Regions from separate parts of the Mesorhizobium sp. LNHC209A00 genome, predicted to be linked through region 1. Evidence: riboswitches for the same ligand, from Rfam matches in the RefSeq annotation. Region 1 holds a riboswitch; each other region holds the start of a gene.
What was found. A riboswitch is a leader RNA that binds a small molecule or an ion and turns the genes downstream of it on or off. The one in region 1 is predicted to bind thiamine pyrophosphate.

Region 2: another riboswitch for thiamine pyrophosphate. It lies ahead of X739_RS162540 (YkoF family thiamine/hydroxymethylpyrimidine-binding protein); the one in region 1 lies ahead of thiB (thiamine ABC transporter substrate binding subunit).
Region 3: another riboswitch for thiamine pyrophosphate. It lies ahead of thiC (phosphomethylpyrimidine synthase ThiC); the one in region 1 lies ahead of thiB (thiamine ABC transporter substrate binding subunit).

What each region holds. Positions count from the first base shown of each region.
Region 1 covers NZ_AYWT01000026.1:36,895-40,096, reverse strand. Annotated here, with positions in the region: gene X739_RS138245 (ABC-F family ATP-binding cassette domain-containing protein) at 1-454, opposite strand, end outside; gene X739_RS138250 (thiamine diphosphokinase) at 456-1,115, opposite strand; TPP riboswitch at 1,202-1,316, shown strand; gene thiB (thiamine ABC transporter substrate binding subunit) at 1,360-2,358, shown strand; gene thiP (thiamine/thiamine pyrophosphate ABC transporter permease) at 2,437-3,202, shown strand, end outside.
Region 2 covers NZ_AYWT01000001.1:708,205-711,406, reverse strand. Annotated here, with positions in the region: gene X739_RS162530 (formyltransferase family protein) at 1-436, shown strand, start outside; gene X739_RS162535 (hypothetical protein) at 496-804, opposite strand; TPP riboswitch at 1,078-1,191, shown strand; gene X739_RS162540 (YkoF family thiamine/hydroxymethylpyrimidine-binding protein) at 1,182-1,790, shown strand; gene X739_RS162545 (ABC transporter permease) at 1,797-2,615, shown strand; gene X739_RS162550 (ABC transporter ATP-binding protein) at 2,612-3,202, shown strand, end outside.
Region 3 covers NZ_AYWT01000033.1:35,105-38,306, forward strand. Annotated here, with positions in the region: gene thiO (glycine oxidase ThiO) at 1-106, opposite strand, end outside; gene thiC (phosphomethylpyrimidine synthase ThiC) at 103-1,938, opposite strand; TPP riboswitch at 2,041-2,157, opposite strand; gene pmtA (phospholipid N-methyltransferase PmtA) at 2,336-2,932, opposite strand; gene X739_RS1000000167425 (DUF309 domain-containing protein) at 3,107-3,202, shown strand, end outside.

The DNA of each region.
Region 1 (3,202 bases):
AATCAAGATGGTTAGTCGGCTCATCAAGAAGCAGGATGTCGGGCTCAGGCGCCATGACGCGGGCAAGCGCGGCGCGCCTGGCCTCTCCGCCGGACAGGTCGCCAGGCCGTTCTTCGCCCGACAGGCCGAGATGCTCCATCAGATAGCTGGCGCGGTAGGGATCGTCGGCGGGCCCGAGCCCGGCCTCGACATAGGCGCGCACGGTGGCAAAGCCGTCCATGTCGGGCATTTGCGGCAGATAACGCACCGTCGCCGAAGGCTGGCGGAACACCTCGCCGTCCTGTGGCTCGATCAGGCCGGCGGCGATCTTGAGCAGCGTCGACTTGCCGGATCCGTTACGGCCGACCAGCGCAATCTTGTCGCCGGCCGAAGCGGTCAAGGCGGCGCCGTCGAGCAGTGGCGCGCCGCCAAAGGTCAGTCTTATCCCGTCGAGATTGAGAAGAGGCGGGGCCATGTCAGCTTTCGGGCAATGGATAGGGATGGGCGAGCAGCAGCGCGCGGCCATGGCCGAGCGCGATGTCGAGGCGGCCCCCGGTCTTGCCGAACTTGACCTCGTTGGAAATGGTCAGTGACGAACCGAATGCCACCTCAACCTTGTCGAGCGGCCATTTGGCGCCCGTGACGGTCAGGCCGGAGAGTTCGGAGAAGCCGAGAATCGAGAGCAGCGTGCCGTCGGCATAATCGAAGCCGGCCCTACCGGGCAGCAAGGGAACACCTTCCTGGGCGCCGCTGGTCAGACACACATCCATTCCGGCCTCGGCCAGCCGCAGGCCAAGCGCCAGATGCAGGAAGGCGTGGTCGGCGCGCTTGCCGCCGAATGCGCCCGCCAGCACAAGGCGGGTCGCCCCGCGCTCCAGTGCGGCCGCGATCGCCAGTTCTCCGTCGGTCTTGTCCTTTTCCGCCGGGAAGGTTTGCCGCGGCACGGCGGCGAGGTCGGCGGGCAGATCAGCCGGAACCGAGTCGAAATCACCCACCCACAGTTCCGGCACGAGGCCCAGCATCCGCGCATGGCCAATGCCGGCGTCGGCGGCGATGACGCGCGAGCCTTCGACCTGGCGGTCGAGCCGAGGCGTGCGGATGAGATCGCCGCCAAGCAGGATGGTGAATATGCTCATATCCCGTCGCCTTACCAGCCCGGCACCGGAAACGGAAGGCGGCAAAGTCCCACTTGCGCGGGTCATCGGCCCGGCCTATGTGTCGAAACGCTCTAACGGGGTGCCGGACGCGAATTTCGCGGGCCGGCTGAGAGGCAGTCTCGCCAACCCGCTGAACCTGATCCGGTTTGTACCGGCGGAGGGATTAGACGTTTCGGACACTCCGACGCCTCAATTCCTTTCAACGCAAACGAAGGAGGCGCCGATGCGCACGCTTTTATATTCTCTGATCGCCGCCACGGCAGTGACCCTGTCCGGGCCGGCCTTGGCCAAGGACAAGCTCACCGTCTACACCTATGAGAGCTTCACCGCCGACTGGGGTCCCGGTCCCGTGGTGAAGAAGGAATTCGAGGCAGAATGCGGCTGCGATCTCGAGTTCGTCTCGGTCGCCGATGGCGTGGCGCTGCTCAACCGCGTCAAGCTGGAAGGCGCTTCGACCAAGGCCGACATCGTGCTCGGTCTCGACACCAATCTCACCGCCGATGCCAAGGCCTCGGGCCTGTTCGCGCCACATGGCGCAGTGACGGACGTCAACGTGCCGGGTGGCTGGAGCGACGGTACTTTTGTTCCCTTCGACTATGGCTACTTCGCCGTCGTCTACGATACCCAGAAGCTGAAGTCCCCGCCGAAAAGCCTGAAGGATTTGGTGGAGGGTAGCGCCGACGACAAGATCGTCATCCAGGACCCGCGCACATCGACGCCCGGTCTCGGACTGCTGTTGTGGGTGAAGGCGGTCTATGGCGACAAGGCGCCCGAGGCCTGGGCCAAGCTCAAGACCAAGGTGCTGACCGTGACGCCGGGCTGGAGCGAGGCCTATGGCCTGTTCACCAAGGGCGAGGCGCCGATGGTGCTGTCCTACACCACCTCGCCAGCCTACCACATGGTCGCCGAGAACACCGAGCGCTATCAGGCGGCGTCGTTCGAGGAAGGCGAATATCTGCAGATCGAGGTCGCGGGCATCACCATGACCGGCGCCAAGAATCCGCTGGCGGAAAAGTTCATGGCCTTCATGACCGGACCGAAATTCCAGGAAGCCATTCCCGAGACCAACTGGATGTTCCCGGCCGGCAAGACCGACAAGCCGCTCAACCCCGCCTTCGACAAACTGGTCAAGCCGACCAAAACCTTGCTGTTCAGCCCGGAGGAGGTGGCGGCCAACCGCAAGGCTTGGGTCGATGAATGGCTGGCGGTGATGAGCAAGTAGCTTTTGTGGGCTAATCTCGTGACATGACCGCTCTACGGCGACGCTCCCTAAGCTTCACCCAATCGTTGATGGTGCGGCGTGCAAACCCGCTCTGATACCCGCATCACAGCCGGCATCATAGGGCTCGCCGCCATCGCCATTTTGATCGGCGGCGCGTTTGCGGGGCTGCTTGTGGAAGGTGCTCGCGATTTTTCCGGCGCTTGGGCCGCGTTCGATCCCTACCTGTTCCGGGTCGTGCGGTTCACGCTCTTGCAAGCGGCCCTGTCGACGCTGCTCTCGGTCGGGCCGGCCCTGTTCGTGGCGCGGGCGCTGTCGCGGCATCCACGGTTTTTCGGCCGTGCCTTCATCTTGCAGCTCTTCGCTGTGCCGCTGGCGCTGCCGGCGATAGTCGCGGCGCTCGGCATCCTGGCGCTTTATGGCCGCGCCGGCTATTTCGCGGGCCTGTTCAACTGGGTTGGCGGCCAGGGTTGGCCGGGCATCTATGGCCTGTCCGGCATTCTCGTCGCGCATGTCTTCTTCAATCTGCCGCTGGCCACACGTCTGCTCCTCGAGGCGCTGCAGACCATTCCCTCCGACCAATGGCGGCTGGCGAGCCAGCTCGGCATGGGGGCGCGGCCGGCATTCCGGCTGATCGAGTGGCCGACGCTGCGTGCTGCGCTGCCCGGTGTCGCCGGACTTGTCTTCATGCTGTGCATCACATCCTTCACCATCGTGCTGACGCTCGGCGGCGGGCCGGGCGCGACGACGCTCGAAGTCGGCATCTATCAGGCATTGCGCTTCGATTTCGATCCCGCGAGGGCTGTTGCGCTGACACTGCTGCAGATCGCCTTGACCTTCATCGTGG
Region 2 (3,202 bases), on a different contig from region 1:
CTATTGCAAGAATTCGGTGTCGGGGATGCGGCAGCCAGCCGGTGATTTCGTCTGGGCTCGACTTGGGCGGGCCCACATGGCGATTTCGTCTGACATGTCGATCGGGCACGTTGCCCGGATGTGGCACGTATTGGGCGCTAAACCCGGTATCTATCTGGATGTCGCCGACCGCCAGATCAGGCTGGCCTTCCAGGTCAGGCGACTGGGTCCGCCAACCGGAAAGGGTCCGGTAAGGCGATGGGGGACGGTGGAGTTCGATCTTGCCAATGGCCGGGTCCGGCACCTCACCTACGGGCGCCTGCTCAAACGGCTGATGAAAATATATGCCTCGTTCGCACGCCCGCGGGCCGGCAAACCGTACGCTGAATTAAGGGTCTTTGGCGGGGTGGGTAGTGAAGCGGCACCAGAGCCGGCGGCGGGTAGTCGCGGACACTGAATCCCAATAATGGGAACCGCAGAAACTGCTTCCGCGGTTCCCATTATCGCGATGGCAAACTACTTTCCGCAGTTGTTGTCGTTCACGGTCGGCGCGGTGGCGTTGCCGTTGGCGTCCGTCTGTGCACCCTGCGGGTTGGTGGGGCAATTCTTGTCCGCATTGGAATTCATGTCGCCCGGCGTGGTGGTCGTGCTGTTGGTCGAGCCCGGATCGATCGTACTGGGCGAAGCCGGGGTGCTTGGGTCCACAGTGACGGACTCGCCGCTGCCGCCGGACCCATCCGCGCCGGCTGCGCTATTGCTTTGCGCCATGGCGGATGTTGCAAGGGCAATGGTGAAGGCCGAAGCCGCGAGGATTTTCATGAACATGATTTGTCTCCATTTCTGTGAACTCGTCGCCGGGAGCGGTGCACGGTTTCGCGGAAATCATGAACCGCTCTATCTCTTGTTCTGACACAATCCCGAACGGAAAATTGATCCTGGAATCGCGTCCAGCGACTGGTGGGACAACCCCTCGAAATGGCGAAGGTTCCAGACAAATTTCCGCGCCGGCGATGTCCAATTGCCCTGGCGCTCGAGCAATGCTTTGGCGCGGCTTGCCAAGAAACAGCTTCCCCAACCGGCCGAATGATGCTCTAACGCGCCCATCCACAGGGGTGCTCCGTACGGTCGGGGCTGAGACGGGGGCGGCAAGCCCACAGACCCTAGAAGCTGATCTGGGTAATACCAGCGGAGCGAGGCGGGCGATGTTTTCAGGCGCACAGGTTTCCCTATATCCAATGGCCGACGATTTCGTCGGCGTCATTCTGGGCGCGCTCGGCGCGCTCGATCCGTTCCGCGACAAGCTCAGGATCGAGACCGACGACATCTCGACCTTGCTGGTCGGGGCCCCCGAGGTGTTATTCCCTGCGCTGCGCGACCTTTTCGTGGCCGCGTCTGGCAGCGGCAGGCATTGCGTGCTGTCGGCCACCATTTCGCGTGGCTGCCCAGGCGAGCCGGACGATCCGATCTGCCGCTCCGACACGTTCGGCGGACCTGCCGGGCCACTCGGCCCGCGCAAGCAAGCCGCCATCACCGCGGTGCGCGGCGCGCCGGCCACTGGCCAGCCGGCGGCGGCGCAGTTCTCGCTCTATGTGATGGGTACTGACGACCACATGGACGAAATCTATGGCTGCATAGATTTCCTGAAGCAGTCCGGCGTCTACGATCGCTCCAAGAATTTCTGCACCAAGCTGCGCGGCGATGCCGGCGCGATCTTCTCGGCCCTCGATGAAGCCTTCTGCCGCTTCGGGCCCGGCGCCGGCCATGTAACCCTCGATGTCACGGTCTCGGCCAACAGTCCCACTGCCGTCTGAACGCTCGTGGTCTCATCGTCATTCAACCCGCGTAACGTCGCGGGCTTCTTCGCCAAAACAGCGCCGGCCGTGATATCGATCAGTTTGGTGCTAGTGGCCTGGGAACTGTACGCAAACATATCCGGCATCAAGCCGACGGTTCTGCCGGCGCCCTCGCGCGTCTTCGAACAGGCGATGCTCAATCGTGAAGCCTTGGTCGACAACGCCGTTCCCACGGTCCGCGCCACGCTGATCGGTTTTGCCTGTTCGCTCAGCGCCGCCTTCGCGCTGTCGATGCTGGTCGACTTCTTCCAGCCTTTGCGGCGCGCGCTGTTTCCCATCTTCATAGTCAGCCAGACCTTGCCGCTGGTCGCCATCGCGCCATTGGTGGTGCTGTGGTTCGGCTTCGGGCTGACGCCCAAGATCGTGCTGGTGGCGCTGGTCACGTTCTTCCCGATGCTGGTCGCGCTGGTACAAGGCTACGAGGCTACCGAGGTGGAGATCGGTCAGATGCTGCGTGCCATGGGAGCAGGGCGTTGGCGTGTCTTCTTGCTGGCACGATTGCCTTCGGCGCTGCCTTATTTCTTCGCTGGCCTCAGGATATCCATTACCTATGCCGTCGTCGGCGCCATCTTCGCCGAATATGCGGGCGCGGCCAAAGGGCTGGGCATCTACATGCTCAACGCCAAGAACAATTTCCGTCCCGACCTGGTGCTAGCCGCCGTCTGCGTCAGCGCAGCGCTCACCCTTATCCTGTTCGGGCTGACGATGCTGCTGCAGCGTCTTGCCATGCCCTGGGAAGGAGCCGCTGGCAGGCAAGGCGCTGGAAAAGGTCCAGAAGCATGAGCCGGCTCGAACTGCGGCATGTTCGCAAGGTGTTTGGCGGGCTCGATGTGCTCGCCGACATTTCGCTTCGTGTCGATGCCGGCGAATTCGTCTCGATCCTTGGACCTTCGGGAGCGGGCAAGTCGACGCTGTTTCAGCTTCTGACCGGCGCCGAGCATGGCGAGGGTGAGATGTTCTTCAACGGCGGGCCGCTCGACGATCATGGCAGGCATTTTGCCTTCATGCCGCAGCGCGACGCGCTGATGCCGTGGCGGCGCATTCTCGACAACACCACGCTCGGGCTCGAGGTGCAAGGCGTCAGCCGCAAGGCGGCACGGACGCGTGTGGCTCCGCTGTTTGCGGAGTTCGGGCTTGCCGGCTTCGAGTGGCACTTTCCAGCGCAGCTCTCGGGCGGCATGCGCCAGCGCACGGCGCTTTTACGCACCGTGGTGCAGGAACGCGATATGTTGCTGCTCGACGAGCCGTTCGGCGCGCTCGACGCCCTGACCCGCGCGGCCATGCAGCGCTGGCTCGAACAGATGTGGCGGCACCACCACTGGACGGCGTTGCTGATCACCCATGACGTGCGCGAAGCCCTGTTCCTGTCC
Region 3 (3,202 bases), on a different contig from region 1:
CAAGGGCAGGCCTTGTCTCGGCAACGGTAACCGCCGCGCCGCGTGCGGCGAACTCGAAGGCGGCGGTGAGGCCGGCAATGCCGGCCCCTTTGACCAAGACCTTCATGATGGCTCACGTGGCTGAGGTATGAGCGGTGCGCCGGTCTCGTCCGCCGGCAGGTAGAGATCGCCGCCCTCGCGGTATTTCGCCGCCATCGCCGCCATGCCCTCTTTCTGTGCCTCGGCGCGGATGTCGTGGGAGATACGCATCGAGCAGAATTTCGGCCCGCACATCGAGCAGAAATGCGCCACCTTGTGCGCCTCCTTGGGCAAGGTCTGGTCATGGAAGGACCGCGCCGTTTCGGGATCGAGCGACAGGTTGAACTGGTCCTCCCAGCGGAACTCGAAGCGCGCGCGGGAAAGCGCATCATCCCTGACTTTCGCTGCCGGATGGCCCTTCGCCAGGTCGGCGGCGTGGGCGGCTATCTTGTAGGTGATCACGCCGATCTTGACGTCGTTGCGATCGGGAAGGCCGAGATGCTCCTTGGGCGTGACGTAGCAGAGCATGGCGGTGCCGAACCAGCCGATCATCGCGGCGCCGATGCCTGAGGTGATGTGGTCGTAGCCCGGCGCGATGTCGGTCGTCAGCGGTCCGAGCGTATAGAAAGGCGCCTCGCCGCAGACGGCGAGTTGCTTGTCCATGTTCGCCTTGATTTTGTGCATCGGCACGTGGCCAGGCCCCTCGATCATCACCTGGCAATCCTTCGCCCAGGCGATCTGCGTCAGCTCGCCAAGCGTTTCCAGCTCGGCGAACTGCGCCGCGTCGTTGGCATCGGCGATCGAGCCGGGACGAAGGCCGTCGCCGAGCGAGAAGGAGACGTCATAAGCGCGGCAGATGTCGCAGATCTCCGCGAAGTGCTCGTAGAGGAAGCTTTCCCGGTGATGGTGCAGGCACCATTTGGCCATGATCGAGCCGCCGCGCGAGACGATACCCGTCACCCGGTTGACGGTCAGCGGGATGTAATGCAGCCGCACGCCGGCGTGGATGGTGAAATAGTCGACGCCTTGCTCGGCCTGTTCGATCAGCGTGTCGCGGTACACCTCCCAGGTCAGATCCTCGGCAATGCCGCCAACCTTCTCGAGCGCCTGGTAGAGCGGCACCGTGCCGATCGGCACCGGCGAGTTGCGAACGATCCATTCGCGGATGTTGTGGATGTTGCGGCCGGTCGACAGGTCCATCACCGTATCGGCGCCCCAGCGGATCGCCCACACCATCTTTTCGACCTCTTCGGCCATCGACGATGTGACGGCGGAGTTGCCGATGTTGGCGTTGATCTTGACCAGAAAATTGCGACCGATGATCATCGGCTCGCTCTCGGGATGATTGATGTTGGCGGGAATGATCGCGCGTCCGCGCGCCACCTCGTCGCGCACGAATTCGGGTGTGACGAAATCGGGCAGCGTCGCGCCGAAAGCCTCGCCGTCGCGCTCAAGCTTTCCGCGCAGGATCTCGCGACCAAGGTTCTCGCGGATGGCGACGAACTCCATTTCGGGTGTGATGACGCCGGCGCGCGCATAGGCAAGCTGTGTCACCGCCTTGCCGGCCTTGGCTCTGAGCGGCCGGTTGCGAACGGGAAACTCCGGTGTCAGGCGTTCGCCCACCGCGAATCCGTTGTCTTCCGGCCGGACATGGCGGCCGTCATAGGCTTCGACATCGCCCCGCGCGATAACCCATTTATGGCGAATCCGCGCGAGGCCCTTTTCGATGCTGGTTTCGACTGTCGGGTCGGTATAGGGGCCGGACGGATCGTAGACGATGACGGGCGGTTCGCCCGCCGTCGGATGGACGGAGATTTCGCGCATCGGCACCCTGATCTGCGAGTGGATGGTACCGAGCTTGTGGATTTTCCGGGAGGCGGGCAGCGGTCCCGTCGACACTGCGGGGGTGAGGGCATTCATCTTGAGCTCCTTTGCTCATGCATTGGAGACCCAGTTCTGTGCCGGAAGGATGAAAAGACGCTTCTGTAGACCTGCCGAAACAGGACCTCGGGCGTAAACTCCCGCAAAGCGCTTGCACCGTCCCTACGCCAGTATGAACTGGATCAGGTTCAACGGGTCACTGCGCCGCGAAAGCCAGCAGTATCTCAGCCCCTTGCCGGGACTCCCCTGGTGAATGCCTCAGGTTGAACGGGCCGGCGCGGCTTTGTCAAGCGCATTTGGCCCGCCCACTGTCAAATCAAGGACCGCGTCGTCTTCTTGGCAATCAGGCATCTGCCCCTGCTCTGTTCCACATCCTATTTGGGTGCAAGGCCACCACTCAGCGGAACCCTCAGAGAAGGAAACCGTCCAGATTTGGCTAGACTGCTCGACGATAAGTCCAGAGCTGTGCCGGCGGTATGTTGCGGACGACGAAGTCATAGTGGGAAACCACGTAACGGTCTGGCATCTTGATCACCGGCGACAGAGGTCCGTATGTGATCTGAATCACGGGCCGGCCGGCAGGAATACGGGCGAGCAGATCCTCAACCAGCGCGACACGCTGTTGCATTGGAAAGCTCAACAGCGGGACTGCACTTATAACGCAATCGAACTGTTCACCTTTGCGCTCACCCAGAGCTTCGTCCAGCGCAAATGCGTCGCCCAATCTGAAGTCCACATTCGGGAAGCGTTGCACCAGGCCGTCGTAGAAAATCCTGGAATATTCGACTGAAACCAGCTGGTGCGGCTTGATTCCCCTAGCCAGGATCGCCTTTGTGATGACACCGGTTCCCGCGCCAAGCTCCAGAATTGGCAATCCTGACCGTGGGTTCACCACGCTTGCCATCCGGCGTGCCGCATAAACCGAAGTGGGAATAAGGGCTCCCACGCCCTTCTTGTCCTTCTGCCAGCCTTTGAAGAATTCAACTTCTTCCTCAAACCTTTTGCCGAGCCGCTCCTTCAGTCGCAAAATCATATCTTCTCCTTGCGTCAGCCGCTTACCCAACGTCATGAATTTGGCAAAGCGCGTTTTGGCCAATCTCGACACCCTTTACAAGCCCGTTAAGACTGCTTGCGTGTCACGACGCGGTCAGCATGAATTGCCCCTTAACGCACTTTCATGTTTGCTGGGCCTATGTCTCGCCCTCGCTTGCTGCCCGAAAAAAGTTTCCCGAGCTATGCGTATCTGCCCGGCAAATATCCGCATCCGGTGCGTGATCCTTTGGGCCACAGTTACCGATCAGAT